Regions from separate parts of the Pantoea sp. X-Soil-TKNS-1280 genome, predicted to be linked through region 2. Evidence: predicted binding sites of a transcription regulator. Region 2 holds the regulator's gene; the other holds the start of a gene.

Region 1 (15,810 bases), 580 kb from region 2:
GCCTGGATGCTGACGCGTGTGCTGCATGTGGATCTGATGACCGCTTACCTGGCAACCAGCCCTGGCGGGCTGGATACCGTAGCGATTATTGCGGCGGGGAGCCAGGTCGATATAGCTTTTGTCATGGCGTTGCAGACCTTACGCCTGTTCACCATTCTGCTCACTGGCCCGGCCCTGGCGCGTTTTATTTCACGCTATGCGCACGCGCGTGCGAGCTGAAACAACAACCGCATCAAGGATAAATATGGCGAGTGCCAGCCAGATAAAACCAAAGGTCACCATTTTATCGGGCGTGACGGTCTCGCCATAAAACACCACCGCCAGCAGGAACATCAGCGTCGGACCGAGGTACTGGAAAAAGCCGATGGTCGATAAACGCAGGCGCGTACAGGCAGCGGCAAACAGCATCAGCGGGACGGTAGTGACAACACCGGCGGCCACCAGTTTGAGATTGAGGCTCAGGGGGTTAGCGCTCAGATGGCTGGTGGCGCTGTCGGCAAAACCAAACAGGTAGATTGCCGCCAGCGGGAACAGCCACAGCGTCTCAATCAACATGCCGCTCTGGGCATCAACCTGAATCTTCTTGCGCATCAGGCCGTAGAACGCAAAGCTCAACGCCAGCCCCAGCGCGATAACCGGCACCGAGCCAAATTTCCACAGCTGCACCAGCACACCGGTGGTAGCGAGAAACACCGCCAGCCATTGCAGACGGCGGAAACGCTCGCGCATAAATAACATCCCCAGCACCACGTTAATCAGCGGGCTAATAAAGTAACCCAGGCTGGCTTCAAGGATATGCTGATTATTCACTGCCCAGATATACAGCAGCCAGTTGCCACCGACGGTCACGGCGGTCAATGCCAGCAACAGCACCTTCTTTGGCTGACGTAACACGCTGCACACCTGATTCCAGTTGCGGCTCAGGGTAATCAGAAGCAGCATAAACAACGCTGACCAGATAACGCGGTGCGTCATGATTTCCAGCGGGGGGACCACTTTGACCAGCTTAAAGTAGGCGGGAGCGATGCCCCAGAGAAAGTAGGCACCGAGCGCATAGCCAATGCCCTGGCGCGTTTCTTGCGTATCCATCATTTATTCCAGAAAAACGGCGATTCTCGCACGTCGTGGGTGATTAACCAATCAGGTAAGTTGCGGTAGCCGTGGCGATATAATCGCCCTGCTGGTTGTGCAGTTCTACACGCGCCACTGCCACCTTGTTACCTGCGCGTAGCAGGCTGCTGGTGGCGATGAAGCGCTCACCGCGCCCCGGGCGCAGATAATCCACGCGCATATCGATAGTTCCCATACGCGACAGCCGCTGACGCAGATCCTCTTCGCTGATACTTTCCTGACGCGTCAGCGAATGGCTGACACACACCAGCCCGGCAGCAACATCCAGCACTGAGGCGATCACACCACCGTGCAAAATACGTTGTGCCGCATTGCCGACCAACATGGTTTTATTGGCAAAACCCAGTTCAGCGTATTCAGGCTCCAGCCGATCCAGCTCCAGCCCGAGGGCCTGATTAAACGGCATATGATAAACAAAAATTTCGCCAATCAGACGGCGTGCTTCCTGCGGTGTCAGCATGGGTGATGACATGGTGATGGCCTTCAAATGTCCCCGCGTGGGGCGATAGATGTTAATGAGTTGTGTATATTATGCCGCGTTCGGGCTGCTTTCCAGTTTCAGAAATCGTCACTCATCAGCGCGTGAGTTTGTGTGTAGAATGACCTGCTTTTTTAAACCGTTATTCAACGATTTTGTTAGGCAGTGCCCACTGGAGAATTTTATGCGTAAGCATCGCGCCTTGCTGGCCGCGGCCCTGTTACTTCCTGCTCTGGCGCAGGCTGATGAAGCCACGATCAAAGAAGTTCATGATGCCCCGGCAGTTAAGGGCAGTATTATTGCCAACCTGCTGGAGAAACACGATAACCCATTCGTGCTTTATCCTTACGAAAACAACTATCTGCTTTACACCTACACCAGTAGCATGAATAAAGAGGCGATATCTTCGTACGACTGGGCAGACAAAGCGAAAAAAGATGAAGTAAAATTCCAGCTCAGTCTGGCCTTTCCGCTGTGGCGCGGTATTCTGGGCGACAATTCGGTACTGGCGGCCTCCTATACGCAACGTTCCTGGTGGCAGCTGTCAAACCGTGGTGCATCATCACCATTCCGTGAAACCAACTATGAGCCGCAGATTTTCCTCGGCTGGGCCACGGACTACACTCTGGGTGGCTGGACATTACGTGATGTGGAAATGGGGCTGAACCATGAGTCGAATGGTCGCAGCGATCCGACTTCACGCAGCTGGAACCGTGTGTATGCGCGCCTGATGGCGGAGAATGGCAATTTCCTCGCGGAGATCAAACCCTGGTATCGTATCCCGGAAAGCGCCAGCAATGACGACAATCCGGACATCACCAAATATATGGGCTACTACCGCGCGAAGCTGGGCTACATGCTTGGCGACAGCATCTTTAGCGTGGAAGGCAATTACAACTGGAACAGTGGCTACGGCGGTGCAACCTTCGCCTGGAGTTACCCGATCAGCGAGCATGTGCGTTTTTACACCCAGCTGTTTAGCGGCTACGGTGAATCGCTCATCGACTACAACCATCGCCAGACGCGCGTGGGTGTGGGTGTGACGCTCAACGATCTGTTCTGATAAGCAAAAAACAGGATTACCGTGGCAACATCGGCAGTGCTCAATCAGGAAACGCTGGCGCAGCAGGTATTACAGGATACCTTCGGCTACCAGCAATTTCGTCCCGGTCAGCAAACCATTATTGAAACGGCGCTGGCAGGGCGCGATTGCCTGGTGGTTATGCCCACCGGTGGTGGCAAATCGCTGTGTTATCAAATCCCGGCATTGGTGCGCGAAGGGTTAACCCTGGTGGTATCGCCACTGATCTCGTTGATGAAAGATCAGGTGGATCAACTGCTGGCGAACGGCGTGGCAGCTGCCTGTCTTAACTCGACGCAGACGCGTGAGCAGCAGCAGCAGGTGTTTGCCGACTGCCGCACCGGCCGTTTGAAACTGCTCTACATCGCGCCTGAACGCCTGATGATGGATAACTTCCTCGACAGCCTGCACCACTGGAATCCGGTGATGCTGGCGGTGGATGAAGCGCACTGCATCTCGCAATGGGGTCACGATTTCCGTCCGGAATATGGTGCGCTGGGCCAACTGCGCCAGCGTTTCCCGGATCTGCCGGTGATGGCACTGACGGCCACCGCCGACGAAACCACGCGTAATGACATCGCGCATCTGTTGCAGATGGACGATCCGCTGATTCAAATCAGCAGCTTCGACCGCCCCAACATCCGCTACACGCTGGTGGAGAAGTTTAAGCCTACCGAACAGCTGCTGCGTTACGTACAGGATCAGCGTGGTAAAAGCGGCATCATTTACTGCAACAGCCGCGCCAAAGTGGAAGACACGGCGGCACGTTTGCAAAGTCGCGGCCTGAGCGTAGGGGCCTATCATGCCGGTATCGACAGCGCCCAGCGTGCGCGGGTACAGGAAGCGTTTCAGCGCGATGATCTGCAAATCGTGGTGGCCACCGTTGCGTTTGGGATGGGGATCAACAAACCCAACGTGCGTTTTGTGGTGCACTTTGATATCCCGCGCAATATCGAATCCTACTATCAGGAAACCGGTCGTGCCGGGCGTGATGGCTTGCCGGCAGAAGCGATGATGCTGTATGACCCGGCGGATATGGCGTGGCTGCGTAAATGTCTGGAAGAGAAAGCACCGGGTCCGTTGCAGGATATTGAGCGGCATAAACTCAATGCGATGGGGGCGTTTGCCGAAGCACAAACCTGCCGTCGTTTGGTGTTGCTTAACTACTTTGGTGAAGGGCGTCAGCAGCAGTGCGACAACTGCGATATCTGCCTCGATCCGCCACGCCGCTACGATGGCCTGGTGGAAGCGCAGAAAGCGCTTTCCGGCATTTATCGCACAGGGCAGCGTTTTGGTATGGGCTATATTGTCGAAGTTTTGCGCGGTGCCAGTAACCAGCGTATTCGCGACAATGGTCACGATAAACTGCCGGTGTACGGTATTGGTCGCGATCAAAGCACCGAACATTGGGTCAGTGTGCTGCGTCAGCTGATTCACCTCGGCATGGTAACGCAGAATATCGCCATGCACTCCGCCTTACAACTCACCGAAGCGGCGCGCCCGGTATTGCGTGCCGAAGTGCCACTGATGCTGGCGGTGCCGCGAATTGTGACGGTGAAAACCCGCAGCAGCTCACCGAAGGTGTACGGTGGCAATTACGATCGCAAACTGTTTGCCAAGCTGCGCAAGTTGCGCAAAGCGATAGCCGACGAAGAGAATATCCCGCCTTACGTGGTGTTTAACGATGCCACGCTGATTGAAATGGCAGAACAAATGCCGGTGAGCGCGTCAGAAATGCTGAGCGTGAACGGTGTCGGTCATCGCAAGCTGGAGCGCTTTGGTAAGCCGTTCCTGGTGATGATCAAAGAACATCTTGATGAAGAGTAAAGGAAAAAAAGCATGTTGATGTTATTCGCTACCGTCGCGCTGGTGCACCTGGTGGCGTTGATGAGCCCCGGCCCGGACTTTTTCTTTGTTTCGCAAACGGCCGCCAGCCGTTCGCGTAAAGAAGCGATGATGGGTGTGCTGGGTATTACGCTGGGTGTGATGGTGTGGGCCGGTGTGGCGTTGATGGGCCTGCATCTGATCATGGAAAAAATGGCGTGGCTGCATCAGATCATTATGGTCGGCGGTGGTCTCTACCTGCTGTGGATGGGCTGGCAGCTGATGCGCTCGGCGCGCCAGCGTCATAAGCAACCCCAGGCTGATTCACCGGTGGTTGAGTTGCCAAAAAGGGGCATGAGCTTCCTGAAAGGTTTGTTGACCAACCTCTCCAACCCCAAAGCGATTATCTATTTTGGCAGCGTGTTCTCGCTGTTTGTTGGCAATGATGTGGGGGCACTGGAGCGTTGGGGATTATTCCTGCTGATTCTGGTGGAAACCTTTGCCTGGTTTACCGTGGTGGCGGCGATTTTTGCCCTGCCGTGGATGCGCGATAAATATCAGCGCATGGCGAAGTGGGTGGATGGCATGGCGGGCGTGCTGTTTGCTGGGTTCGGCATTCACCTGATCATTTCGCGTTAATTTTATCCGTAGCGGCGCGATTCTGCGCGCGCCTTTAAAACCCGCGCGATAAATCGCGCCGCTACGCATTATCAGGCGATTCTGCGCGCACTGGCTAACAACGCCCCTACCGCCATAAATAATCCGCCGAAGGTGCGGTTCATCGCCTTCATCTGTTTCGGGCCTTTAATCCAGCCAGCAATGCGGGTTGCCAGCGTGGCGTAACCAATCATCACGATAATATCGACGACGACGGTGGTGACACCGAGCACCAGATATTGCATCAACTGCGGCTGGTGCGGCTGAATGAATTGCGGGAACAACGCAGCAAGAAACACGATGCTTTTGGGGTTGGTGAGGTTAACCAGCACCGCGCGCTTAAACAAACGGCGACGTGGCATCGCTTTGGCGACCGCATTAAGATCCAGCGCGCCACCCGAGCGCCACTGCTGAATGCCCAGCCAGACCAGATAGGCCGCACCCGCCCATTTCAGGATTTCGAACGCCAGCACCGACTGGGAAAACAGCGCGCCAAGACCAGCGCCCACCAGCACGATATGCACGGAAAGGCCAAGTTGCAGGCCGGAGATCGACGCGACTGCGCCGCGATAGCCGTGGCTGATACCGGTACTCATGGTATTAATTGCGCCAGAGCCGGGTGACAGGCTCAGGATGGTTGTGGTTAACAGGTAGGTTAACCACCATTCAATGGTCATGTGTGACATTCCCTGACGTTAGCGAAGTGTGACACAATACGCCAGAAAATCGCGGCACGCTATGGAGTGGATGTGCGGCGTTGACGTTTTTTTCAGGGGGGCGGATGCAGCAGATAAAACAGAGTTGGCTCAGGCGTGAAAAGGCGTTTGCTTCCTTTGCCACCGGTCCGCTGCTCGACTTCTGGCACCGTCGCGAAGAGCGTGAATTTACCGGCGTGGGCAATCTCATCATTCGCTATGTGCGCTTCACTTCTCCGCAACATCGCCGTGTCATTCTGATCGTTCCCGGACGCATCGAAAGCTATATCAAATACCCGGAGCTGGCCTACGATCTGTTCCATTGCGGCTTTGATGTGGTGATCATCGACCATCGCGGCCAGGGACGTTCCGACCGTCTGCTGGAGGACTCCCATCGTGGTCATGTGGTGGAGTTCACCGATTATGTCGATGATTTGGAAACGCTGTACCTGAAAGAGATCGTCAGTGGTCATTACCGGCAACGTTATGCGCTGGCGCACTCGATGGGTGGGGCGATCCTCGCGCTGTTTCTGGCGCGTCAGCCACGGGCGTTTCATGCGGTGGCGTTGTCAGCTCCGATGTTCGGCATCACCCTGCCGTTGCCACCGTTCCTGGCGCACCGTATCCTCGACTGGGCAGAGAAAATGCCTGCCTTGCGTGACGGTTACGCCCTGGGGACCGGGCGCTGGCGCGCGCATCCGTTCGGTATCAACCAACTGACGCACAGCCGGGAACGCTATCGCCGCAATTTACGTTTTTATGCCGATGATCCGGCGATTCGTGTCGGCGGCCCAACCTACCATTGGGTGAGGGAAGGGGTGCAGGCCGGACGTAATATCATCAGCCAGGTGAATAACATCACCACGCCAATGTTGCTGATGCAGGCCAGCGAAGATCGGGTGGTGGATAACCGCTCGCAGGATTTGTTTTGTGAGGCGATGGCGGCGGCAGGGCATCCCTGCGAAGGCGTCACGCCCTATGTGATTGAGGGCGCGCGACATGAGATCCTGTTTGAAACAGACGCGATGCGCGCCCAGGCGCTAAACGCCGTGGTCGATTTTTTTGCACGCCACGTTTAATTGATTATTGATACCTACAACCGAGGTTTACATGTACCACATCGTCGCATCCGACCTGGATGGCACGCTGCTTTCTCCGGACCATCGCCTGACACCTTTTGCCCGCAGCACCTTGCAGGAGCTGGTGGCACGCGATGTTCATTTCGTCTTTGCCACCGGTCGTCACTATATCGATGTGGGACAAATGCGCGACAGTCTCGGCATCCCGGCTTATATGATCACCTCCAACGGTGCGCGAGTGCATAACGCCGACGGCGAACTGATTTTCAGCCACAATCTGGATGCCGATATCGCGCAGGATTTGTATGGCCTGAAATACCATGATGAGCAGGTGCTGACCCACGTTTACCGTGATGACGAATGGTTTATTAGCCGCCATCGCCCGGCCGAGCAGGATTACTTCCGCGAGTCGGTGTTTAACTACCAGGTGTATCAGCCCGGCATGTTGCCGACGGATGGCATCAGCAAAGTGTTCTTTACCTGCGACGAACCGGAGCATCTGATCCCGATGGAACAGGCGATTGAAGCGCGCTGGGGCGATCGGGTTAACGTCAGTTTCTCGCTGCCGACTTGTCTGGAAGTGATGGCGGGTGGCGTTTCCAAGGGGCACGCGCTGGAAGCCGTGGCGAAGCAGCTCGGCTATTCACTGAAAGAGTGTATCGCCTTTGGTGACGGTATGAACGATGTGGAGATGCTCAGCATGGCGGGCAAGGGCTGCATCATGCGCAATGCGCATCAGCGCCTGAAAGACACCTTGCCAGCGCTGGAAGTGATCGGCAGCAACGCTGAAGACGCAGTGCCGCATACGCTGCGTAAGCTGTTCCTGGCATAAAAAATTTCTGCGTTTCGTAGCGGCGCGATTTATCGCGCGAATGTGCGCCATTCGGATTGCGCACATTCGCGCCGCTACGGGTGTTTGTATTTTATTCAGTTGTAAACCAGATAATTCAACCAGACAGCGACAGTTTGTTTACACTAGCGGCACTGTTCATTTTGGGATCGTTACCGTGCTGTTATTGATCGTTACCACCATTCTGTGGGCTTTTTCCTTTAGTTTTATCGGGGAATATCTGGCGGGTCAGGTGGATTCCTGGTTCTCGGTGCTGATGCGTCTGGCGCTGGCAGCCATTGTCTTTCTGCCTTTCCTGCGCTGGCGTGGTTATCGCGCCTCGACCATCCTGCTGTATATGCTGGTGGGGATGCTGCAATTGGGCATCATGTACCTGCTCAGCTTTGAAGCCTACCTCTATCTCAGCGTGACGGAATTCCTGTTATTTACCGTCATGACGCCGCTGTATGTCACCCTGATCTACGATCTGCTCAGCCGACGCCCGTTGCGTATTGGCTACGCCTTCAGTGCCTTGCTGGCGGTGGTCGGCGCAGCGATTATTCGTTATGACAAAGTCAGCGACCACTTCTGGTTTGGTCTGTTGCTGGTGCAGGCGGCGAATATCTGTTTTGCCATCGGCATGGTGGGTTACAAGCGTTTGCAGGAGACGCGCCCGATGCCGCAGCACACCGCGTTTTCCTGGTTCTACCTTGGCGCAGTGATCATTGCGGTGATTGCCTGGTGCCTGTGGGGCAACCCCAACAAGCTGCCGACTACCTCGCTGCAATGGGGCATTCTGGTGTGGCTGGGCGTGGCCGCGTCCGGGTTGGGCTACTTTATGTGGAACTATGGCGCTACCCAGGTGGATGCAGGCACACTGGGTATCATGAACAATATGCATGTGCCGGCAGGATTGCTGGTAAACCTGGCGATCTGGCAGGAAAAACCACACTGGCCGAGCTTTATCGCCGGGGCCATTGTGATCTTCGCTTCACTTTATGTGCATAAACGCTGGGTACTGGGAAAAACCGCGACCAGCCATTAAGCCTTTTTGACAGGGGCCGGGCGCTGCACCAGCGTCAGCCCTTTCAAAAAGTTACGCAGAATCTGGTCACCGCATTCGCGGTAATTCTTATGATCCGGATTACGGAAAATTGCGCCGATCTCCGCCTGAGAAACCGTAAAGTTTGCCTTCAGCAAGATCTCAGGAATGTCCGTGGTTTTCAGGGCAAACGCGATACGTAACTTCTTCAGGAAGATATTGTTGTTCATGCGGCGCTCAATCGATGGCGCAGGCGCATCTTCGCTCTTACCACGACGATGGAAAATTAAACCGTTGAGGAAATAACCCATCAGCACATCCGGGCAGGGACGATACGCCGCGTCGTCATCTTTCTTCAGCCACGCCTGCACATCTTCCAGTGGCACATCGCAACTCGCCAGGGCGAAAATCTCCATCACTTTGCTGTCGCTTAAATCCAGCATATAGCGCACGCTGCGCAGCACATCGTTATTGGTCATGGTGAAAATCTCCTGGTCACGGGTTGAGGCGGCGCATTATAGAGTAGGCCGTTTCAGGAAGACAGCGGTTGTAACGAACCGGGGAGCGATGCATCGCGCACAAAAGGCAGATGATCACAGGCATGCTGGCGGGCAAAACGCGCGAACGCCTCCAGCACCGGCTGACGCTGTTCACCGTCACGCATTGCCGCGTACAAACGGCTCCACAACCCTTCACCCAGCGTTTTGGTCACCACCAATCCCTGATGTTCAAAACTCTCCACGACCCAGTGGGGCAGCGCCGCAATACCCATGCGCGCTGACACCATCTGGATCATCAGCAACGTATTATCGACACTCTTCAGCGCCGGGCTTACCCCCGCCGGCTGCAAAAAATGCCGCCAGATATCCAGTCGCTGACGCTGTACCGGATAAATCAGCAGGACTTCATCCGCCAAATCTTCCGGCGAAATATGTTCGCGCTGCGCCAGCGGATGATCGGGTGCCAGTACCAGCCGCACTTCGTAATCAAACATCGGGGAATAAAACAGCCCGCTACGCGGCAAAATATCGGAGGTCAGCACCACATCCAGCTCGCCCTGCTGCAACGCGGGTTGCGGGTCGAATGTCACGCCGGATTTAAAATCCATCACCACCTGCGGCCAGCTCTGACGGAAATTATTCAGCGCTGGCGTCAGCCACTGAATACAGCTGTGGCACTCAATGGCGATGCGCAACGTCGTCTGATGCGGCTCATGGCAAGCCTGCAACGCCTGCTGAATCTGCGGCAGGATTTGCTCAGCCAGCTGCAACAGGATCTCCCCCTGTGGTGTAAAACGTAGCGGCTGGCTCTTACGCACAAACAGGCGAAAGCCCAGCCGTTGCTCCAGGTCGCTGAACTGATGAGATAACGCCGATTGCGTTTGATGAAGCTGAGCGGCGGCGGCGGCCAGAGAGCCGGTATGCCGTAACGCTTGCAGCGTCCGCAGGTGTTTGAGTTCGATCATGAGAATCCTTCACATCGAGATTGAACAATTTGCGCTTGAGGAACATACAGTACCCGCAGAATATAGCGGTGTAAACATCTGGACGGCTAAACATCTGATTGTAACCTAAGCTGCTCAATAAAGAATACCTGGAGGACATCAAATGACCATTCTGAACCATACACTCGGTTTTCCTCGCGTCGGTCTGCGTCGTGAATTGAAAAAAGCCCAGGAAAGTTATTGGGCAGGTAATAGCTCACAGGAAGATTTGCTGGCCGTGGGGCGTGAGCTGCGTGCACGTCACTGGCAACAACAGAAAGAAGCGGGCGTGAACCTGCTGCCGGTGGGCGACTTCGCCTGGTACGATCACGTACTCACTACCAGCCTGCTGTTGGGCAACGTACCGGCCCGCCACCAGAATAAAGACGGCTCCGTTGACCTCGATACCCTGTTCCGCCTCGGCCGTGGTCGTGCACCGACCGGCGCACCCGCCGCCGCCGCCGAAATGACCAAATGGTTCAACACCAACTATCACTACATGGTGCCAGAATTCACCCAGGGTCAGCAGTTCAGACTGACCTGGACCCAGCTGCTGGACGAAGTGGACGAAGCGCTGGCGCTCGGGCATAAAGTTAAACCCGTGCTACTCGGCCCGGTCACTTACCTGTGGCTGGGTAAAGTGAAAGGCGAACAGTTTGATCGCCTTTCGCTGCTGAAAGACATCCTGCCGGTTTATCAACAGGTGCTGGCTGAACTGAAACAACGCGATATCGAATGGGTGCAGATTGATGAGCCAGCACTGGCGCTGGAACTGCCGCAGGAATGGCGTGCCGCGTTCAAACCGGCTTACGACGCGTTGCAGGGCAAAACCAAACTGCTGCTGACCACCTACTTCGACAGCATCGGCCAGAACCTTGATGTGATCAAAGCGCTGCCAGTGCAGGGGCTGCATGTTGACCTGGTACACGGCAAAGATGATATCCAGCACATCAACCAGCAACTGCCAGCAGAATGGCTGCTGTCTGTTGGGGTGATCAACGGTCGTAACGTCTGGCGTGCCGACCTCAGCAGTTGGTTCGAACGCCTGCAACCGCTGGTGGGACAACGCAAACAACTGTGGATCGGCTCTTCCTGCTCCCTGCTGCACAGCCCGATCGACCTGAGCGTGGAAACCCGTCTCGATGAAGAAGTGAAAAGCTGGTTTGCTTTTGCCCTGCAAAAATGTGCTGAGCTGTCCCTGCTGAGTAACGCACTGAACAACAACGATGCAAAATCCCTCGAAGCCTGGAGTGCGCCAATCCGTGCCCGTGCCCACTCCAGCCGTGTGCATAATGCCGCTGTGGCGGCGCGTCTGGCAAAAATCCAGGCCAAAGACACCGAGCGTAACAGCGCCTACACCGAGCGTGCTCAGGCGCAGCGCAACCGCTTCCATCTGCCAGCATGGCCGACCACCACCATTGGTTCATTCCCGCAGACTACTGAAATCCGCGGCCTGCGTCTCGATTTCAAAAAAGGCAACATTGATGGCGGTCACTATCGCACCGGTATCGCTGAACACATCAAACAGGCGATTGTGGAACAGGAACGTCTGGGGCTTGACGTGCTGGTGCACGGTGAAGCCGAGCGTAACGACATGGTTGAATATTTCGGCGAAAACCTCGACGGTTTCGTGTTCACTCAGAATGGTTGGGTACAGAGCTACGGCTCACGCTGCGTAAAACCGCCGGTGATTATCGGTGACGTCAGCCGCCCGGCAGCCATCACCGTAGAGTGGGCGAAATATGCCCAGTCGCTGACCGACAAACCGGTTAAAGGCATGCTCACCGGTCCGGTCACTATCCTGTGCTGGTCGTTCCCGCGTGAAGACGTTAGCCGTGAAACCATCGCCAAACAAATTGCACTGGCGCTGCGCGATGAAGTGGCAGACCTGGAAAAAGCCGGTATCGGCATCATCCAGATTGACGAACCGGCGTTGCGTGAAGGCCTGCCGCTGCATCAGTCCGACTGGGCTGCCTACCTCACCTGGGCGGTCGATGCGTTCCGCCTCAACGCGGCGGTGGCGCAGGATGACACCCAGATCCACACCCATATGTGTTATTGCGAGTTCAACGACATCATGGACTCTATCGCCGCGCTGGATGCGGACGTGATCACCATCGAAACCTCACGTTCCGATATGGACCTGCTGGAAGCGTTTAAAGAATTCTCATACCCGAACGAAATCGGCCCAGGGGTGTATGACATCCACTCACCGAACGTACCCAGCGTAGCGTGGATGGAAGACCTGCTGCGTAAAGCGGCGCTGAGTATCCCGGAAGAGCGTCTATGGGTGAACCCGGACTGCGGCCTGAAAACCCGTGGCTGGACGGAAACCCGTCAGGCTCTGGCCAATATGGTCGAAGCGGCGAAAAAACTGCGCGGTGAAACCGCGTAATCGTTGGATAAAATGTTGTGTTGATACGTTGGGGCGCGCAAGCGCCCCTTTTTTATTACGCGTCTGGTGCAACGCCATACTGCTTAAACCAGGCAAGCATTCGCACCCAGCCATCCTGCGCCGATTCCGCGTGATAGCTCGGACGATAATCAGCGTGGAAGGCATGGCCCGCATCCGGGTAGACCACGATCTCCGCTTTGGCATTGGCGGCACGCAGCGCCTGGCGCATCAGCTCAACGCTCTCCAGCGGAATCCCTTCATCCTGACCGCCGTACAGGCCCAGCACCGGTGCATTTAAATCGACGGCGATATCAATCGGATGCTTTTGCTGCTTCAGCGTCTTGTCGCCAATCAGGCGACCATACCAGGCAACCGCTGCACGCACCTGCGGGTTGTGCGCCGCGAATAGCCAGCTAATGCGCCCACCCCAGCAGAAACCGGTAATGCCCATACGACGGATATCACCGCCGTTGCGTGCGGCCCAGTTGGCGACGTGGTCGAGGTCTGACAGTACCTGTGAATCCGGCACCTTACTCACCAGTTCTTTAAACAAGGTCGGGATATCGTGGTATTCACTGGGATCGCCTTCACGGAAATAGAGCTCCGGTGCTACCGCCAGATAACCCTCCAGCGCCAGCCGACGGCAGATATCACGAATATGCTCATGTACGCCAAAAATCTCCTGCACCACCAACACCACTGGCAGTGTGCCTTCATACTCTTTTGGCCGGGCATAATACGCTGGCAGATTTTCACCCTGGCTGGGGACCGAGGTTTCTCCGCTATGGATCGCCTCGCTGTGGGTAATAATGGTGGTGCTCGCGGTCGGTTGTACGGCGGGGGCAAAGCCGCCAGTTGCAGATTTTTGTGCCATATTGTCTTCGGTTTTCATTGTTCTCTCCGTGCTAACAATCGCGCAATCACGTAACTATAGCCTGGCCGCTGTGGCCGGGCGGGTGTAGGGAGCAGAGGGGTTACGCATCAGTTCTTCCTCTTCTATTAACATTGCCGTTTAAACTTACACAGCACAGCTTGTAGCAATTCAGAATGGCAGACGACCAATGTGTGATTTCTATCACGTTATTTTTTTCTGATAATGTAACTTTCATTATCGATAGTGAAATTAGTCACATATTTATCCCGCCTGCTGACGTAAAGTGGCGCGCATATCCCTTATCTACCAGGAGTCTGTTATGGCCCAGTCTGACGTTTTCCACCTTGGCATCACCAAAGCCGACCTGAAAGGAGCCACGCTGGCCATCGTTCCCGGCGATCCTGAGCGCGTAAAGAAAATCGCTGCGCTGATGGACAACCCGCAGCACCTGGCGTCGCATCGTGAATTCACCACTTATCTGGCTGAGGTGGACGGCAAACCGGTCGTGGTTTGCTCCACCGGCATTGGTGGCCCGTCAACCTCCATCGCAGTAGAAGAACTGGCCCAGCTCGGTGTGCGTACCTTCCTGCGCGTCGGCACCACCGGTGCCATCCAGCCGAATATCAATGTGGGTGATGTGCTGGTCACCACGGCTTCGGTTCGTCTGGACGGTGCCAGCCTGCACTTCGCGCCGATGGAATTTCCGGCGGTCGCTGACTTCACCTGTACCACGGCGCTGGTCGCGGCGGCTGAAGCCTGTGGTGCGAAGACCCACATTGGCATCACCGCCTCCTCTGACACCTTCTATCCCGGCCAGGAACGTTACGACACCTTCTCAGGCCGTGTGGTTAGCCGCTTCCAGGGCTCGATGAAAGAGTGGCAGCAAATGGGCGTCCTCAACTATGAGATGGAATCCGCTACACTGTTAACCATGTGCGCCAGCCAGGGGCTGCGAGCCGGTATGGTGGCGGGCGTCATCGTGAATCGTACGCAGAAGGAGATCCCGGATGCGGCGACCATGAAACAGACTGAAAGCGACGCGGTGAAAATTGTAGTCGAAGCGGCGCGTCGGTTGATCTAGCGCGCCCGGTAACCGGCGATTTTCAGATTTCGTCGGTTACCTGAAACGGATGCGCGTAAATTCAGCGGATAACTGAGAAATTTCTATGCGCAAAACGGTTCCTGTTCAACGTCCTGCCTTTATGGTCAGCCCTCAGGCGCGTGTCGAAGATGCGGCCGCGCGTTTCCGCCAGGCGATGGCGGCGGCTGATTTCCCTGTCGCGCGTCAGTGCTGTGAAGAAGTGTTGCGTGTCATGCCGCACAACATGCAGGTGCTAAGTGATTATGCGCTGGCGCTGATGCGTGTTGGCGAATACCAGAAATCCTGGAAAACCTACCAGAAAATCTATCAGGCTACGGCGGATAAGCGGGCGCAGGCGGCGGAAACCTGGCTCGACGGTCTCACCGAAGTCTGTGGCTGGCTTAACAAGCCGGATGAGGTGGCGCGTTACGGGCTGGAATCGTTGCAGCAATCCGACCGGAAATTCAGCGCCGGGCAAAAGCACCCTCTGCCAGCAGAAGCACCACCGACCTTTGCAGCGTCTCGCCCACAGGAAAATATCATTGCCTTCAGCCTGTATGGCGACCAGCCACGCTATTGCGAAACCCTGATAAAAAATGTCGAGGTGGCACGCGAGCTTTACCCGGCTTGGACCTGCCGTATCTGGCTGGATGACAGCGTACCGCAACATGTCTGGCAGCGCCTGGCTCAGCCCAATGTACAGCTGGTGGATATGTCGCACGAGAAAACGCTGTTTCCCACCCTGTGGCGCTTCCTGGTGATGGATGATGCCAGCGTCAAACGTTTTATCGTGCGGGATGCGGATTCGCTGCTTTCCGAGCGCGAACTGGCTGCGGTGGAGGCCTGGCTGCAATCATCCTATTGGTTCCACCATATGCGTGACTACTTTACCCACACCGAATTGCTGCTGGCGGGAATGTGGGGCGGGTGTAACGGCGTATTCAGCAATATCGAACAGCAGATGCGTGATTTTATTACTCGCTACCAAGGCAGCGAACGTTTTACCGACCAGTATTTCCTCAAACTGGCGTTGTGGCCAACGGTACGCGAGAGCCTGCTCAGTCACGACGATATTTTCCATTTTCACCAGGCTGAAGCCTGGCCCGCTCATGATCCCATTCGTTGGCAGACTGACCGTTTTCATGTTGGCAGCAATGCGGG
Region 2 (15,810 bases):
GCATTAAGATGAGTGATGCTGAGCATAAAGCCTCCGGTTATTTCACTAAGGGAGCAACGAAACGGGTGGTGACAAAGCCGCTGTAATCACTGGCCGCATCCGGCACCTTGCCCTGCTCTTTCAGGAAATGCGCGGTATCGACAATCGCCTGATTGACGGGCTTACCAAGCTGCTCAACCTGCTGCTGGGCAGTGAGATAGGTGTTGCCCTGCACCAGCCCCGGCACCTGAGCTTCCGGCACCCCGCTCAGGCGCGACAGCTTGCTCAGGTTGTCCGGCTGTTGCAGCCACTGTTGCGGGTTATCGATATAGGCTTTCTGCGCCTCCAGCGCGCTGCGGGCAAACGCCGTGACGATATCCGGGTGCTGCTGTGCAAAGTCTTTACGCACCACCCAGACATCCAGCGTCGGCGCGCCCCATTTGCCGACCTGTGAGGAGTCGGTCAGCACTTTGCCATCCTTTTCCAGTTCATTGACCGCCGGTGCCCAGACGTAAGCGCCGTCAATATCGCCACGCTGCCAGGCGGCAATGATTGCGGGCGGTTGCAGGTTAACCAGCTGCACATCGGTGGGTTTGATGCCCCAGTGCTTCAATGCGGCCAGCAGGCTGTAATGGGTGGTAGAGATAAAGGGGACGGCGATACGTTTGCCGATCAGGTCTTTGGGATGGCTGATGGATTTCTTCACCACCAGCGCCTCGGAATTACCGAGCTGCGATGCTAACAGGAAGGCTTCAATGGGCAGTTGCTGTGTGGCGGCCACCGCCAGCGGACTGGAACCGATATTGCCAATCTGCACGTCGCCGGAGGCCAGGGCGCGCAGCACGCTGGCCCCGCTATCGAACTTTCGCCAGTCAACGCTGGCTCCGCTCTCTTTGGCAAAGGTGTTATCGGCCTGTGCCACCTTGGCCGGTTCCGCGGAGGTCTGATACGCCACCGTGACGCTAACCGCCTCGGCCTGGAAGGTCAGCAACGCCAGCGCTGCGGCTAACGTGGTTATGGTTTTCTTCACTGCCATCATCTTGCACCCCAATATTTTTATGTTGGGTGCAGTGTCGCCAGCAGCAATGGTTTCATAAAGGAATTAAAAATTATCCCTAATGAAAATCGGTTCTTAGATCAACATCGGGCAAGGCTATGCGCAAACAGCAAAAAGGCGCGTTGCCGCGCCTCGGGTTTACTCAGTGCCAAATCAACAGCACACAGGCGGCAGTCAAAATCCCCATCGCCAGGTTAAAGATTTTCCACGCCCGTGGGCTGCGCAGCAGACGGCCGATGATCGAACCAAACCCCATCCAGATCACCCCGGAGACCACGTTGACCAGCGCCATACCAATGCTGATGGCCACCACGGAATGCAGATAGGCGGCCCCGGCCAGACTAAAGCTGGCAACCGCACCCAGCGCCATCAGCCAGGCTTTCGGGTTAATCAGTTGCAGCAGCCCTCCCTGCCAGAACGGCGTGGGTACCGGAGGGGCCGCATCCGTGTCCAGCGTCTCATACTCGGCGGTAGCAATTTTCCACGCCAGCCACAACAGATAGAGGCTACCGGCAATTTTAAGAACCAGATGAAGGGAAGGATAGAGTAGGATGAGGCTACCCACGCCAAAGGCCACCATCAGCAGCATCACCTGCATACCGATCATGATGCCGATTAACAACGAAAAGGTACGCAGAAAGCCAAAGTTGGCAGCGGAGGCGGTAAGTAACATATTATTAGGCCCTGGCGTGATCGCAGCGACCCAGAGAAAGCCCAGCATTGATAAAAACAGACTTAGTTCCATGTTGATTCGGGTGCTCCTCACCCAGGAAAGCCAAAAACCCATCGAAACTATCAGCGAGATATGCATCAGACAAGCGTTTACCACAGTAATTTTGATTCTCCGCCCGGCGAGACCTTCGTCCCGCTGAGTGGCTTTCGCAATCCGCATCTGCAAACCCTGCTCCCGCGCCTGCTGCGGCGGCGTGTCACCCTGCGTCCGCACTGGCAGCGTCTTGATTTGCCGGATGGTGATTTCGTCGATCTCGCGTGGAGTGAAGATCCGGCGCAGGCCGCCCATAAACCGCGCATGGTCCTGTTTCACGGCTTAGAGGGAAGTTTCCACAGCCCCTATGCCCACGGGTTGATGCAGGCATGTCAGGCGCGTGGCTGGCTGGCAGTGGTGATGCACTTTCGTGGTTGCAGTGGCGAACCCAATCGCCTGCATCGTATTTACCATTCCGGCGAAACGGAAGACGCGAGCTATTTCCTGCGCTGGTTAAGGCGTGAATGGGGTACCGTGCCAACCACTGCAGTGGGCGTCTCGCTCGGCGCGAATATGCTGGCGTGCCTCGCCGGGATGGAGGGCAGTGATGCGCCTTTTGATGCCGCCGTCGCTATCTCGGCACCGCTGCTGCTGGAGCCGTGCAGCCAGAAACTGGAGAACGGTTTCTCACGCTTTTATCAGCATTATTTGCTGACGCAGCTGAAAAAAAATGCGAAGCGCAAGCTGCGCGCCTGGCCCGGTACCTTGCCGGTGGATTTACGCCAGCTACGCACCCTGCGGCGTCTGCGCGACTTTGACGATGCCGTCACCTCACGGGCGCACGGATTTATCGATGCGGGAGATTATTATCACCGCGCCAGCGCCATGCCGCACTTAATCAATGTTCGTAAACCGCTGCTGATCATTCACGCCAAAGACGATCCCTTCATGACTGACGCAGTTATCCCGCAGCCGGAGCAACTGTCCTCGTCAATTGAATACCAATTGACGCAGCAAGGCGGCCACGTTGGCTTTGTCGGCGGAACATTGCTGCGCCCACAGATGTGGCTGGAACAACGCGTGCCACAGTGGCTATCAACTTATCTGGATATGTGATCGTGATTATACCGTGGCAACAACTCGACCCCGAAACGCTGGAAAACCTGATTGAAGCCTTTGTATTACGCGAAGGCACCGACTACGGTGAACAGGAACGCAGTCTGGCGCAAAAAGTCGCTGATGTGCGTCGCCAGCTGGAACGCGGTGACGCGGTGCTGGTGTGGTCAGAACTGCACGAAACCGTCAATATCATGGCGCGCGGTGAATTTCGCGGCTAATGCACATCCCGGCATTTCGTGCTAACAATGCTCATCGCCGGACTTCACAGGGAGCTTTGTCATGTCAGCCAGGCATCCAGTTATTGCCGTTACCGGTTCCAGCGGGGCCGGAACCACCACCACCAGCCTTGCCTTCCGGAAAATTTTCCAGCAGCTGGATCTGCACGCCGCAGAAGTGGAAGGCGACAGTTTCCATCGTTATACGCGTCCGGAGATGGACATGGCGATCCGCAAAGCGCGTGATCTGGGCCGTCATATCAGCTACTTCGGACCGGAGGCCAACGATTTTGGCCTGCTGGAGCAAACTTTCAAACAATACGGCCAATCCGGTCTCGGGCAGTCGCGCAAATATCTTCACACCTATGATGAAGCCGTGCCGTGGAATCAGGTTCCTGGCACCTTTACACCGTGGCAACCGCTGCCGGAAAACACGGATGTGCTGTTTTATGAGGGTTTGCACGGCGGCGTCGTGACGCAGCAACACAATGTGGCCGAACATGTGGATTTGCTGGTCGGCGTGGTGCCGATTGTGAACCTCGAGTGGATTCAGAAGTTGATTCGCGACACCAGCGAACGCGGCCATTCACGCGAAGCGGTGATGGATTCGGTGGTACGTTCGATGGAGGATTACATCAACTTCATCACGCCACAGTTCTCGCGCACCCATATTAACTTCCAGCGCGTACCCACCGTTGATACCTCAAATCCGTTTGCCGCACGTGAGATACCGTCGCTGGATGAAAGCTTTGTGGTGATCCATTTTCGTGGGCTGGAAGGCATTGCCTTTCCTTACCTGCTGGCGATGATTCAGGATTCCTTTATCTCGCATATGAACACCCTGGTGGTGCCGGGTGGCAAAATGGGGCTGGCGATGGAGTTGATTATGACACCGCTGGTGCAGCGGCTGATTGAAGGTAAACGGATTGAATAATGTAGCGGCGCGATTTATCGCGCAATTCCAGTGCGCGATATCGGAATAATCCGCGCGATAAATCGCCTGACCGTGCATGCTGCACGAAAAAATCCGCGCGATAAATCGCGCCGCTACGTTCGTGCTATAGCTCAATCACCTCATAGCTGTGGGTAATTTCTACCCCTTTGCCCAGCATGATCGCCACCGAACAATATTTCTCTGCCGACAAATCCACCGCACGCGCCACCGCTTTATCGCCCAGCGCTTTGCCGCTGACAATAAAATGCAGATTGATGTGTGTAAAAATCCGTGGCGCTTCTTCACGACGTTCAGAGGTGAGTTTCACCTCGCAATCGGTCACTTCATTGCGCCCTTTTTGCAGGATAGACACCACGTCAATCGCGCTGCACCCCCCCGCCGCCATCAGCACCATCTCCATCGGGCTCGGCGCTTTATCACCCGAGTTCCCATCCATTAATACCTGATGACCCGATGAGGATTCTCCGAGAAAGGTAAGCCCTTCCACCCATTTGACCCGTGCCTGCATTATTCTTTCTCCTGAATCGGCTGATTTGCCGCCAGAGTACGCTTTCACCTGAGAAACAGCAATCCAGACTAATCGCCCTTTTGCTGAAGCGAGACAACAGAAGACAGCTAGCAAAAGCTGTGCTACAAACAGAGCTGAAAATATTTTCGTCGTAATAGACGAAGGCGGGAAGAATCAGAAGCCTGGCTTAAGAGTCCACCCGAATAATTTCCTTTACTGGAAGCGCTCTACGATTTCACCGCCTGACAGGGAAAATTGCCCCCTGTGTTTTGGGCACGATTACAACAGAGGATAATAGCGAATGGTTCTCGGCAAACCGCAAACAGACCCTACACTCGAATGGTTCCTGTCCCATTGCCATATTCACAAATATCCATCCAAAAGCACCCTGATTCACCAGGGTGAAAAAGCGGAAACGCTCTACTACATCGTGAAAGGTGCCGTTGCGGTACTGATTAAAGATGAAGAAGGCAAAGAGATGATTCTCTCCTACCTCAATCAGGGGGATTTCATCGGCGAGCTTGGCCTGTTTGAAGAAGGTCAGGAACGCAGTGCCTGGGTACGAGCAAAAACTGCCTGCGAAGTGGCTGAAATTTCCTACAAAAAATTCCGTCAGCTGATTCAGGTAAACCCGGATATTTTAATGCGTCTTTCGGCGCAGATGGCACGTCGCCTGCAGGTGACATCAGAAAAAGTCGGCAACCTTGCCTTCCTTGATGTGACCGGTCGCATTGCGCAGACGCTGCTCAATCTGGCCAAACAGCCTGATGCCATGACCCACCCGGACGGGATGCAGATCAAAATCACCCGTCAGGAAATTGGTCAGATCGTTGGCTGCTCACGCGAGACAGTTGGCCGTATTCTGAAAATGCTGGAAGATCAAAACCTGATCTCCGCACATGGTAAAACCATCGTCGTTTACGGCACCCGCTAATTCCTTCTCACCCACGGCGTGATGGTCACATCGCGCCGTTTTTGTCTGCGATGAGCTGATGTGGCGTCGAATCATCTATCATCCCGAAGTTAATTACGCCCTGCGGCAAACGCTGGTGCTTTGCCTGCCCGTGGCTCTCGGCTGGCTGTTTGGTGACCTGCAAAAAGGGCTGCTGTTCTCGCTGGTTCCCGCCTGCTGCAATATCGCAGGCCTGGATACGCCCCATAAACGTTTCTTTAAACGCCTGATTGTTGGCGGTTCCCTGTTTGCTACCGGCAGTTTTCTGATTCAATGGCTGACGGATTACCACGTTCCTCTGCCATTGATTATGCTGGCTCTGCCGCTACTGGTGGGCGTCACTGGCGAAATCAGCCCGCTACATGGCCGTTTGCTGCCCGGCACCCTTATCGCCGCCATCTTCACGCTAAGCCTGGCGGGGCGGATGCCCATTTGGGTGCCACCGCTGCTGTATATCGGCGGGACGCTATGGTACGGGCTGTTTAACTGGCTTTGGTTCTGGCTGTGGAAAGAACAGCCGATGCGCGAAACTCTCAGCCTGCTGTATCGCGAACTGGCAGATTATTGCGATGCCAAATACACCCTGCTAACGCAGCTGACCGACCCGGAAAAAGCCCTGCCTCCGCTGCTGGCACGGCAGCAAAAAGCGGTCGATCTGATCACCACCTGTTATCAGCAGATGCATATGTTGTCTGCCAGCCGAAACAACAGCCATAAACGTCTGACGCGTGCCTTCCAGGTGGCACTCGATCTCCAGGAACACATCTCGGTCAGCCTGCATCAGCCTGAAGAAGTGCAAAAACTGGTGGAGCAGAGCCATGCTGAAGCGGTGATCCGCTGGAATGCGAAGACCATATCGGCGCGGCTGCGACTGTTGGCCGATGCTATCCTCTATCACCAGTTGCCGGAGCGCTTTCATATGGAGAAGCAGCTCGGGGCGCTGGAAAAGATTGCGCGCCAGCACCCGGATAATCCGGTCGGAAATTTTTGCCTGTACCACTTCAGCCGGATTGCCCGCGTCCTGCGCACGCAGAAACCTCTTTATACCCGTGACCTGATGGCCGACCGCCAGCGACGTTTGCCGTTTTTTCCGGCACTGCGCAGTTACCTGTCGCTAAAGTCCCCGGCGTTACGCACCGCAGCGCGTTTTGCCGTAATGCTGATGTTTGGCAGCGCGCTGGCGTTGTTCTTTAACATCCCCAAACCCTACTGGATTCTGATGACCACCATGTTCGTCAGCCAGAACGGCTACAGCGCCACTCGCGTACGTATCCAGCACCGTGCCCTCGGCACCTTCGCCGGGTTATTGATCGCGGCTGCCTCGCTGCGCTTTGCCGTGCCGGAATCCATCACCCTGCTGTTTATGCTGGCGATCACCCTCGCCAGCTATCTGGTGACGCGTAAATATTATGGCTGGTCAATGATTGGCTTTACGGTAACGGCGGTGTACTCGCTTCAGCTGCTGTCGCTCAACGGTGCGCAGTTCCTGCTGCCGCGCATGATGGATACGCTGATGGGATGCCTGATTGCCTTTGGCGGCATGATTTGGCTGTGGCCACAGTGGCAGAGCGGCTTGCTCCGTAAGAACGCACATGACGCGCTGGAGGCTGACCAGGAAGCGTTGCAGCTGCTGCTCGGGCCGGAGCAGTCGCCGGAGAAGCTGGCGTACCAGCGCATTAAGGTTAACCAGGCACACAACGCCATGTTTAACTCGCTCAATCAGGCGATGACCGAACCGGGTTTTAACCCGCAGTATCTGAAAGATATGCGCTTATGGGTGACGCACAGCCAGTTTATTGTCGAACACATCAACGCCATGACGATTCTGGCGCGCGAGCACACCATGCTGACGCCAAAGCTCGCCGAGAAGTATCTGCAATCCTGCGAAATCGCGTTGCAGCGTTGTCAGCAGCGGCTGGAATATGACGGGCCGGGCAACGACAGTAACGTGCTGGAAGCGCCAGAAAATATTAATGAGGGTGCGGTGACCATTGTTGAGCAGCATGTGAAGCGGATTCTGCAACATCTTAATGTGATGCACACCATCTCTTCACTGGCGTGGAGCCAGCGACCGCATCATGGTCGCTGGCTGATGGGCTTGCGGGTGAAAAACTGAATTACGCCGCCAGTACCTTCTCTACCGCCACGGCAAAGCGCGCCATCCCTTCTTCGATATCGGTCGGCTCAATCACCAGCGACGGGACAAAACGGATCACATCGGTACCGGCTGTCAGGATCATCAAACCTTCCGCCGCAGCGGCATGCAGGATATCGCGTGCTTTGCTGGCGTGCTGCGGCTTCAGCGCTGCACCAATCAGCAGGCCTTTGCCACGGATGTCACTGAACAGATCAAACTTGCTATCCAGCGCTTTCAGCGCCGCGACAAACTGCTGACGACGAGCTTCGACACCGTCCAGCACTTCAGGCGTGTTGATGATATCCAGCGCCGTTTCGGCAATCGCACAGGCCAGCGGGTTACCGCCATAAGTGGTGCCGTGCACGCCAGGTGCCATCACTGAAGCGATTTCATTGGTAGTCAGCATGGCGCTCACCGGGAAACCACCGCCCAGCGCTTTCGCCGTGGTGATAATGTCCGGGGTGATGCCGTAGTGTTCGTAAGCAAACAGTTTGCCACTGCGTCCCATGCCGCTCTGCACTTCGTCCAGTACCAGCAGCGCCTTGTATTCATCGCATAAGGCACGCAGACCCTGCATAAATTCTGGGGTAGCCGGCATCACGCCACCTTCGCCCTGAATCGGCTCGACCACGATGGCGCAAGTGTGATCATCAATGACCGCTTTTACCGCCGCCAGGTCGTTGTAAGGCACATGCACGATATCCGCCGGTTTTGGGCCAAAACCATCGGAGTATTTTGGCTGGCCGCCAACCGAGACGGTAAACAGCGTGCGTCCATGAAACGCATTGTGGAAGGCGATGATTTTGCTTTTGAACGGGCTGTGTTTTTTGCAGGCGTAATAACGCGCCAGTTTGAACGCGGCTTCGTTAGCTTCCGCACCGGAGTTGCCAAAGAACACGCGCTCGGCAAAGGTGGCCGCAATCAGTTTGCTTGCCAGGCGCAGCGCCGGTTCATTGGTAAATACGTTGCTGGTGTGCCACAAGGTTTCGCCCTGGGTTTTCAGCGTTTCCACCAGTGCTGGATGGCAATGGCCGAGCGCAGTCACTGCGATGCCGCCGGAAAAATCGATATATTCTTTGCCCTGCTGATCCCAGACTCGGCTACCCTTGCCTTTAACCGGCACAAACTGCGCAGGTGCATAAACAGGCAAAATTACGTTATCGAACGTTTCCCGGGTTACCGCTAGTTTTTCTGCTGCCATTGCCGACCTCATCGGGTTATTTGTTGAGTTGACGTGAAATTATAATCACAAAATATGCATAAAAAATCACACAAAGGCAAACACAACTTAAGGCCGCAGGAAATTTGCCAACAGCTGATGTCCCTGTTCACTGAGAATGCTTTCCGGATGGAACTGTACCCCTTCCAGTGGCAGCATTTTATGACGGAACCCCATAATTTCATCAGGCTCCCCCTCGCGCAGGCTCCAGGCCGTGACCTCAAACGCGTCAGGCAGAGAATCCCGCGCCACAATCAGCGAATGGTAACGGGTCACGGTGAGAGGATTGTTCAGCCCGCGAAACACACCGCTATCGTTATGGCGAATCGCTGACGTTTTGCCATGCATTACCTGACGCGCACGCACCACCTGGGCACCATAAGCCTGAGCAATCGCCTGATGACCGAGGCACACACCGAGGATCGGCAGACGACCGGCAAAATGGCGGATGGCCGCCAGCGAGATACCGGACTGATCCGGGGTACAGGGGCCAGGTGAAATCACCAAATGGCTCAGAGGGAGCGCATCCATCTCGTCCAGGGTGATGGCATCATTGCGCACCACCCTGACGTCAGCGCCCAGCTGGCAGAAATACTGGTAGAGATTCCAGGTGAAAGAGTCGTAATTATCAATTAGCAGCAGCATAACGCCCTCAGGCCGGTAAAACCGCCGCCATTCTACGCATTTTAACGGGCGGGACTTACCACTTTCGCAAATTGCGCGCTGAGCGCGGTTAAATCGCCCTCGACGGCATCGCGAATCGCCGCACGCCAGCTATCACGGTCCAGCTTATCCCACGTCAGCAGATAACCGGCATGTAACGCCAGCTGCTCGAAAAAGATACGCTGGGTTCGACCATTACCGGCCCGGAACGGGTGCAGCACATAGATCTCGCAATAGTAATGTGCAAGGCGCGCGACAAACTCATCCTGCGCCAGATGGGCCAGTCCTTCTTCATCCGCCAGCGCGCTCATCAGGCTGTTGCCTTCTTTCTCGATATAAGCGCAGTGGCAATAAGGGGTGTCATCGCGCCAGATATCGACCGTGCGCAACTCACCGGCCCAGCTGTAGAGATCCTGAAACAGCGTGCGATGAATATGACATAGCCATGGCATACCGCTGTTGCGCGGAGCCAGTTCCAGCGTGGCGAGTCGTGCAGCACTGAACGCCAGCTCAGCTTTGCGTAACTGTGCACTATCGTGAATATCCAGACGGTTTTTCAGCACGCTATCGTTGTGCCACAGATAGGGATCGCGTACCGCCAGAGTGTTATCCGCCATATTGCCTCCTTAGCGAGGTCAGCCGGGCTGAAGCCTGTTCAGGCGTGATCGCGGCTTCGTTCAGCGCATAACCCGCCAGACGGCAGCTGGCCTGATAACTGGCAGCACGGCGTTGTTGCCACAGCGTGGCTTTCTGTTTGTCGGTCAGTTTGCTGGTCATAGAGCCTCCGGCAAGCAATTTGCCCTAAGTATAAGCAGCAAATATTCGCTTTGCCGGAGAGCGGCAGGACGCGCCATCACGCAATGACGCGCCGATAAATCAGGGCAGGACTTTCGCGGAAAGGATAACGATCGGTTTTGACGGCACATTCTGGTACGGACCCACATCTTTGGTCGGCACCTGAGCCATCTTATCGGCCACATCCATTCCTTTCACAACTTTACCAAATACCGCGTAGCCGAAATCACGCTGACCGTGATCGAGGAAGGCATTGTCGGCGACATTAATAAAGAACTGGCTGGTCGCACTGTCTTTTTCTGCGGTACGTGCCATCGCGATGGTGCCACGCAGGTTACGCAGGCCGTTGTCCGCCTCGTTTTTAATCGGTGCGTTGGTTTGCTTCTGCTGCATATCGGTGGTAAAGCCACCACCCTGCACCATAAAGCCAGGGATCACACGATGGAAAATCGTGTTGTTGTAGAAACCGTTATTGACGTAATCAACAAAGTTTTTCACCGAAACCGGGGCTTTCTGTGCATTCAATTCGAGTTCGATATTGCCCGCAGAGGTGGTGAGCAGAACATGGGGATCGCCTTTCGCCGCCAGGGCGGAAGTGGAAATAGATGAGAGCGCTAACAGGGCTACGGCCGCTGTCAAAGTACGTTTAAACATGAAAGATTCCTTACCATGGAGAGCCAGCTCAAAAACGAGATTGATTGTAAAGAGCATGTAATACAAGAGCCAGCGTTTTACTTATATTTACGCGGCGACGGTAAATGTCCCCAATCCCGCGCCACGCAATCATTTGCGTGACCTGAATCACACTATTAATGAAATCTGATAACCATATTTCACTCTTTGTTTATTAAGGTCACAGTTGCATTTACAATTCATGACACTTTTTGCCAACTTCGGTGCTCAAAACAGGTTCCCAACATGACAAACCGTAATCGCATTGGCCTTACCTGGATTAGCTTTTTCTCATATGCGCTGACTGGCGCATTGGTGATTGTGACCGGGATGGTGCTGGACAATATCGCGCAATATTTCCAGTTACCCATCTCAGAAATGAGCAACACCTTTACCTTCCTCAATACCGGCATTCTGGTGGCCGTCTTTCTGAACGCCTGGTTGATGGTGATTGTGCCGTTAAAACGTCAGCTGATATTTGGCTTTGTGCTGATGGTGCTGGCGGTATTGGGTCTGATGACCAGCCACAACCTGTCCGTGTTCTCGCTGTGTATGTTTGTGCTCGGCGTGGTGAGCGGCATTACCATGTCGATCGGTACCTTCCTGATTACCCATCTGTATGATGGCCGTCAGCGCGGTTCACGCCTGCTGTTTACTGACTCCTTCTTCAGTATGGCTGGTACGGTGTTTCCCATCATTGCGGGTATTTTGCTTGCGCGTGCTCTGCCGTGGTACTGGGTCTATGCCTGCATTGGTGTGATTTACCTCGCCATCTTCGTGCTGGCGCTGTGCGTGGAATTCCCGGTGCTGAAAAACAACAGCGAAACCCAGGCGGCGGAAAAAGAAAAATGGGGTATCGGCGTGCTATTCCTGTCGATTGCCGCACTGTGCTACATCCTCGGTCAGCTCGGATTCATCTCCTGGGTGCCGGAATATGCCACCAAAACCATGGGCATGGATATCGCGGCTGCGGGCCAGCTGGTGGGGAATTTCTGGACAGCCTATATGGTGGGCATGTGGGTATTCAGCTTCCTGCTGCGCTTCTTTGATCTGCAACGCATCCTGATGGTGTTGGCAGCCATTGCCACCGTGCTGATGTACTGGTTTGTCAGCACCAGTGACGCCAATATGCTGCACTGGATCATCATGACGCTCGGTTTCAGCTCCAGCGCCATCTACACCACCATCATTACCCTCGGCTCGCTGCAAACCAAAGCGTCCTCACCGAAGCTGGTCAACTTTATCCTGACCTGCGGTACCGTCGGTACCATGCTGACTTTTGTGGTTACCGGCCCGATTGTGGCGAGTGGTGGCGCACATGCCGCACTGGCAACGGCGAATGGCTTGTATGCCGTGGTGTTCGTGATGTGTGTGCTGCTCGGCTTTGTCACCAAACATCGCCAGCACGGTCATATTACCCATTAAGATAGAGGGGCGGACGTCAGTCCGCCCTGCTCCTTAACGCCGGAAGGTGACCGCTTCCGCCTCCTGCAAATAGATTTCACTTCGCGCTGGCTCCGTTGCCGCCACCAGTTCGCCTTTTCTCAACGAATAACGCACCGGCACCTGACGCCGCACCGCATCAAAGCCGCTGTCTGCCGGCAGAATAATCAGGCTGGCATCGTTGCCCGGTTCGATACCGTAATGCGTCAGCTGCAGGGTTTTGGCGCTATGGGTGGTGATCAGCTGCAATCCCGCGTCAATCTGTTCATACCCCATCAGCTGGCAAACGTGCAGCCCCATATGCAGCACCTGCAACATGTTGGCGGTGCCCAATGGATACCAGGGATCAAACACATCATCGTGGCCGAAGCAGACATTGATATTGGCCTCAAGCATCTCCTTCACTCGGGTGATGCCGCGTCGTTTCGGATAGCTGTCAAAGCGGCCCTGCAAATGAATATTCACCAGCGGGTTGGCGACAAAGTTAATCTTTGACAGGCGCAGCAGGCGGAATAAACGCGAGGTGTAAGCGTTGTTATACGAATGCATCGCCGTGGTATGGCTGGCGGTAACACGTTCACCCATCCCCTCACTGTGAGCCAGCGCCGCCACGGTTTCCACAAAGCGCGACTGCTCATCATCGATTTCGTCACAGTGCACATCCACCAGCCGGTCATAACGATTCGCCAGCGCAAAGGCTTTATGTAACGACTCGACGCCATACTCACGGGTAAATTCGTAATGGGGGATCGCGCCCACCACATCGGCACCGAGGCGCAGCGCCTCTTCCAGCAGAGCTTCTCCGTTGGGATAGGACAGGATGCCTTCCTGCGGAAAGGCAACAATCTGGATATCAATCCACGGTGCCATCTCCGCCTTCACTTCCAGCATGGCTTTCAGCGCAGTGAGCGTGGGATCGGAGACATCCACATGGGTACGGACATGCTGGATACCGTTGGCGATTTGCCACTTCAGCGTCTGTTTCGCACGCTGTTTCACATCTTTATGGCTGAGCAACGCTTTACGCTCAGCCCAGCGTTCAATGCCCTCAAACAGCGTACCAGACTGATTCCAGGCAGGTTCTCCAGCGGTTTGCGTGGTATCAAGATGGATATGCGGCTCAATAAAGGGAGCGCTTGCCAGCCCACCTTCCGCATCCAGCACCCCTTCCTGCACGCTACAGGCTGCCGACTGGGGCACCACGCGGGTAATTTTTCCCTGTTCGATTTCGATTTGCCACAGCCCATCCCGCCCCGCTAAGCGCAGGTTGTTGATCCACTTCAGTGATGTCGTCGCCATGCCATTCTCCCGTTGAAACACAACGTCTTAAGCTAGCACGAACCTGACGTCGCTACGAATGTGTTCATAATCAGTAACATACCTCAAAATAGGTATATTAAAGTGCATTTGATATGCATCAATAAGCCCCTGAACGCGCACGTTAAGGTAGCCTCAGATATTTTAATTTTGAGGCAAGCATGAGCAAACACAACGTCGTCATTATTGGCAACGGCATGGTTGGCCACCGCTTTATTGAAGAACTGATCGACAAGGCTGAACCCGGCCAGTTTGCGATCACCGTTTTTTGCGAAGAGCCGCGGGTCGCTTACGACCGTGTCCACCTGTCCGCCTATTTTTCCCATCACACCGCAGAAGAACTTTCGCTGGTGCGCGAAGGTTACTATGAAAAACATCAGGTCAATCTGCTGTTGGGTGAACGCGCCATTACCATCAATCGTGATGAAAAACTGATTCACTCCAATACCGGCCGGGCGGTGCATTACGACACGCTGATTTTCGCGACCGGCTCTTATCCGTGGATCCCACCGATTCAGGGTTCGGAAGGCAGCGACTGTTTTGTCTATCGCACCATTGAAGACCTTAACGCGATTGAAGCCTGTGCGCGTCGCAGCCAACGCGGTGCGGTGATTGGTGGCGGTCTGCTTGGGCTGGAAGCCGCAGGGGCGCTGAAAAATCTCGGCATTGAAACCCATGTGATCGAATTCGCGCCGGTCCTGATGGCAGAGCAGCTCGACGCCCAGGGTGGCGTACAACTGCGTCGCAAGATTGAGCAGATGGGTGTGTATGTACATACGGCAAAAAACACCCGGCAAATTGTTCATCACAGCAAAGGCGGTAAAACCCTGCAATTCGCTGATGACAGCGCACTGGACGTCGATTTTATTGTGTTCTCCACCGGCATTCGCCCGCAGGACCAACTGGCGAAGCAGTGTGGCCTGCCACTCGGCCCGCGCGGGGGCATCGCCATTGATGACCGCTGCCAAACCAGCGATCCGGCCATTTTCGCCATTGGTGAGTGTGCCGCCTGGCAGAACCGGACGTTTGGTCTGGTGGCTCCCGGTTACAAAATGGCGCAGGTCGCCAGTGATACCTTAGTCGGCCGCGATAATATCTTTGCCGGTGCGGATATGAGCGCCAAGCTAAAACTGCTGGGTGTGGATGTCGGCGGCATTGGTGATGCCCACGGACGAACGCCTGGCGCACGTAGCTATGTCTGGCTCGATGAACAACGATCCATTTACAAGCGTCTGATCGTCAGTGAAGACAACAAAACGCTGCTCGGCGCGGTACTGGTGGGTGATACCAGCGACTACGGCAACCTGTTGCAGCTGGCGCTGAATAAAATCACCCTGCCGGAACGGCCGGAGTTGCTGATCCTGCCCGCAGGCAGCGGCGAGAAGCCGTCGATCGGCGTTGATGCATTGCCGGAAAGCGCGCAAATCTGCTCCTGCTTCGATGTCAGCAAGGGCGATATCGTCAACGCCGTGAAGAATGGCTGCCACACCGTTGCGGCACTGAAAGTTGAAACCCGCGCGGGAACGGGCTGTGGCGGTTGTATTCCGTTGATTACGCAGGTGCTGAATGCGGAACTGAGTCGTCAGGGTATCGAGGTGAACAACCATCTGTGCGCCCACTTCCCTTATTCGCGTCAGGAGCTGTATCACCTGATTCGGGTCGAAGAGATCAAATCGTTCGATGCGCTGCTGGCGAAATACGGCCAGGGTTATGGTTGCGAAGTGTGTAAACCGACTGTCGGTTCGCTGCTGGCCTCCTGCTGGAACGAACACATTCTCAAGCCTCAACACACGCCGTTGCAGGACAGCAACGATCTGTTCCTCGGCAACATCCAGAAAGACGGCACCTATTCGGTGATCCCACGCTCTGCAGGCGGCGAAATCAGCCCGGAAGGGTTGATGGCCATCGGCGCAGTAGCACGCCAGTATCATCTCTACACCAAAATCACTGGCTCGCAGCGTATCGGCCTGTTTGGCGCACAACGCGATGACCTGCCCGCCATCTGGTCACAGCTGATTGCCGCTGGCTTTGAAACCGGCCAGGCCTATGCCAAAGCGTTGCGCATGGCGAAAA

What was found. The regulator CRP, encoded in region 2, controls carbon source genes, mostly activating them, when cyclic AMP is high. The targets are predictions, from matches to a motif close to ATGTGANNNNNNTCACAT.
Region 1: a site for CRP is predicted at 13,810-13,827, ahead of udp (uridine phosphorylase). Genes of this name have one in related genera too.

The regions. Positions count from the first base shown of each region.
Region 1 covers NZ_AP035962.1:227,896-243,705, forward strand. Annotated here, with positions in the region: gene AC6I8X_RS01035 (AbrB family transcriptional regulator) at 1-219, shown strand, start outside; gene rarD (EamA family transporter RarD) at 190-1,089, opposite strand; gene AC6I8X_RS01045 (thioesterase family protein) at 1,133-1,603, opposite strand; gene pldA (phospholipase A) at 1,794-2,672, shown strand; gene recQ (ATP-dependent DNA helicase RecQ) at 2,694-4,517, shown strand; gene rhtC (threonine export protein RhtC) at 4,530-5,153, shown strand; gene rhtB (homoserine/homoserine lactone efflux protein) at 5,225-5,848, opposite strand; gene pldB (lysophospholipase L2) at 5,953-6,945, shown strand; gene yigL (sugar/pyridoxal phosphate phosphatase YigL) at 6,977-7,777, shown strand; gene AC6I8X_RS01080 (carboxylate/amino acid/amine transporter) at 7,953-8,819, shown strand; gene AC6I8X_RS01085 (YehS family protein) at 8,816-9,295, opposite strand; gene metR (HTH-type transcriptional regulator MetR) at 9,349-10,281, opposite strand; gene metE (5-methyltetrahydropteroyltriglutamate--homocysteine S-methyltransferase) at 10,424-12,694, shown strand; gene AC6I8X_RS01100 (dienelactone hydrolase family protein) at 12,750-13,586, opposite strand; gene udp (uridine phosphorylase) at 13,888-14,649, shown strand; gene AC6I8X_RS01110 (tetratricopeptide repeat protein) at 14,735-15,810, shown strand, end outside.
Region 2 covers NZ_AP035962.1:3,959,170-3,974,979, forward strand. Annotated here, with positions in the region: gene tauB (taurine ABC transporter ATP-binding subunit) at 1-26, opposite strand, end outside; gene tauA (taurine ABC transporter substrate-binding protein) at 38-1,018, opposite strand; gene AC6I8X_RS18505 (LysE family translocator) at 1,179-1,781, opposite strand; gene AC6I8X_RS18510 (hydrolase) at 1,842-2,858, shown strand; gene AC6I8X_RS18515 (YheU family protein) at 2,861-3,079, shown strand; gene AC6I8X_RS18520 (phosphoribulokinase) at 3,141-4,010, shown strand; gene AC6I8X_RS18525 (OsmC family protein) at 4,135-4,539, opposite strand; gene crp (cAMP-activated global transcriptional regulator CRP) at 4,841-5,473, shown strand; gene AC6I8X_RS18535 (YccS/YhfK family putative transporter) at 5,532-7,607, shown strand; gene argD (bifunctional acetylornithine/succinyldiaminopimelate transaminase) at 7,609-8,829, opposite strand; gene AC6I8X_RS18545 (aminodeoxychorismate synthase component II) at 8,917-9,492, opposite strand; gene AC6I8X_RS18550 (putative adenosine monophosphate-protein transferase Fic) at 9,534-10,127, opposite strand; gene AC6I8X_RS18555 (YhfG family protein) at 10,117-10,287, opposite strand; gene ppiA (peptidylprolyl isomerase A) at 10,387-10,959, opposite strand; gene tsgA (MFS transporter TsgA) at 11,224-12,402, shown strand; gene AC6I8X_RS18570 (cytosine deaminase) at 12,436-13,719, opposite strand; gene nirB (nitrite reductase large subunit NirB) at 13,899-15,810, shown strand, end outside.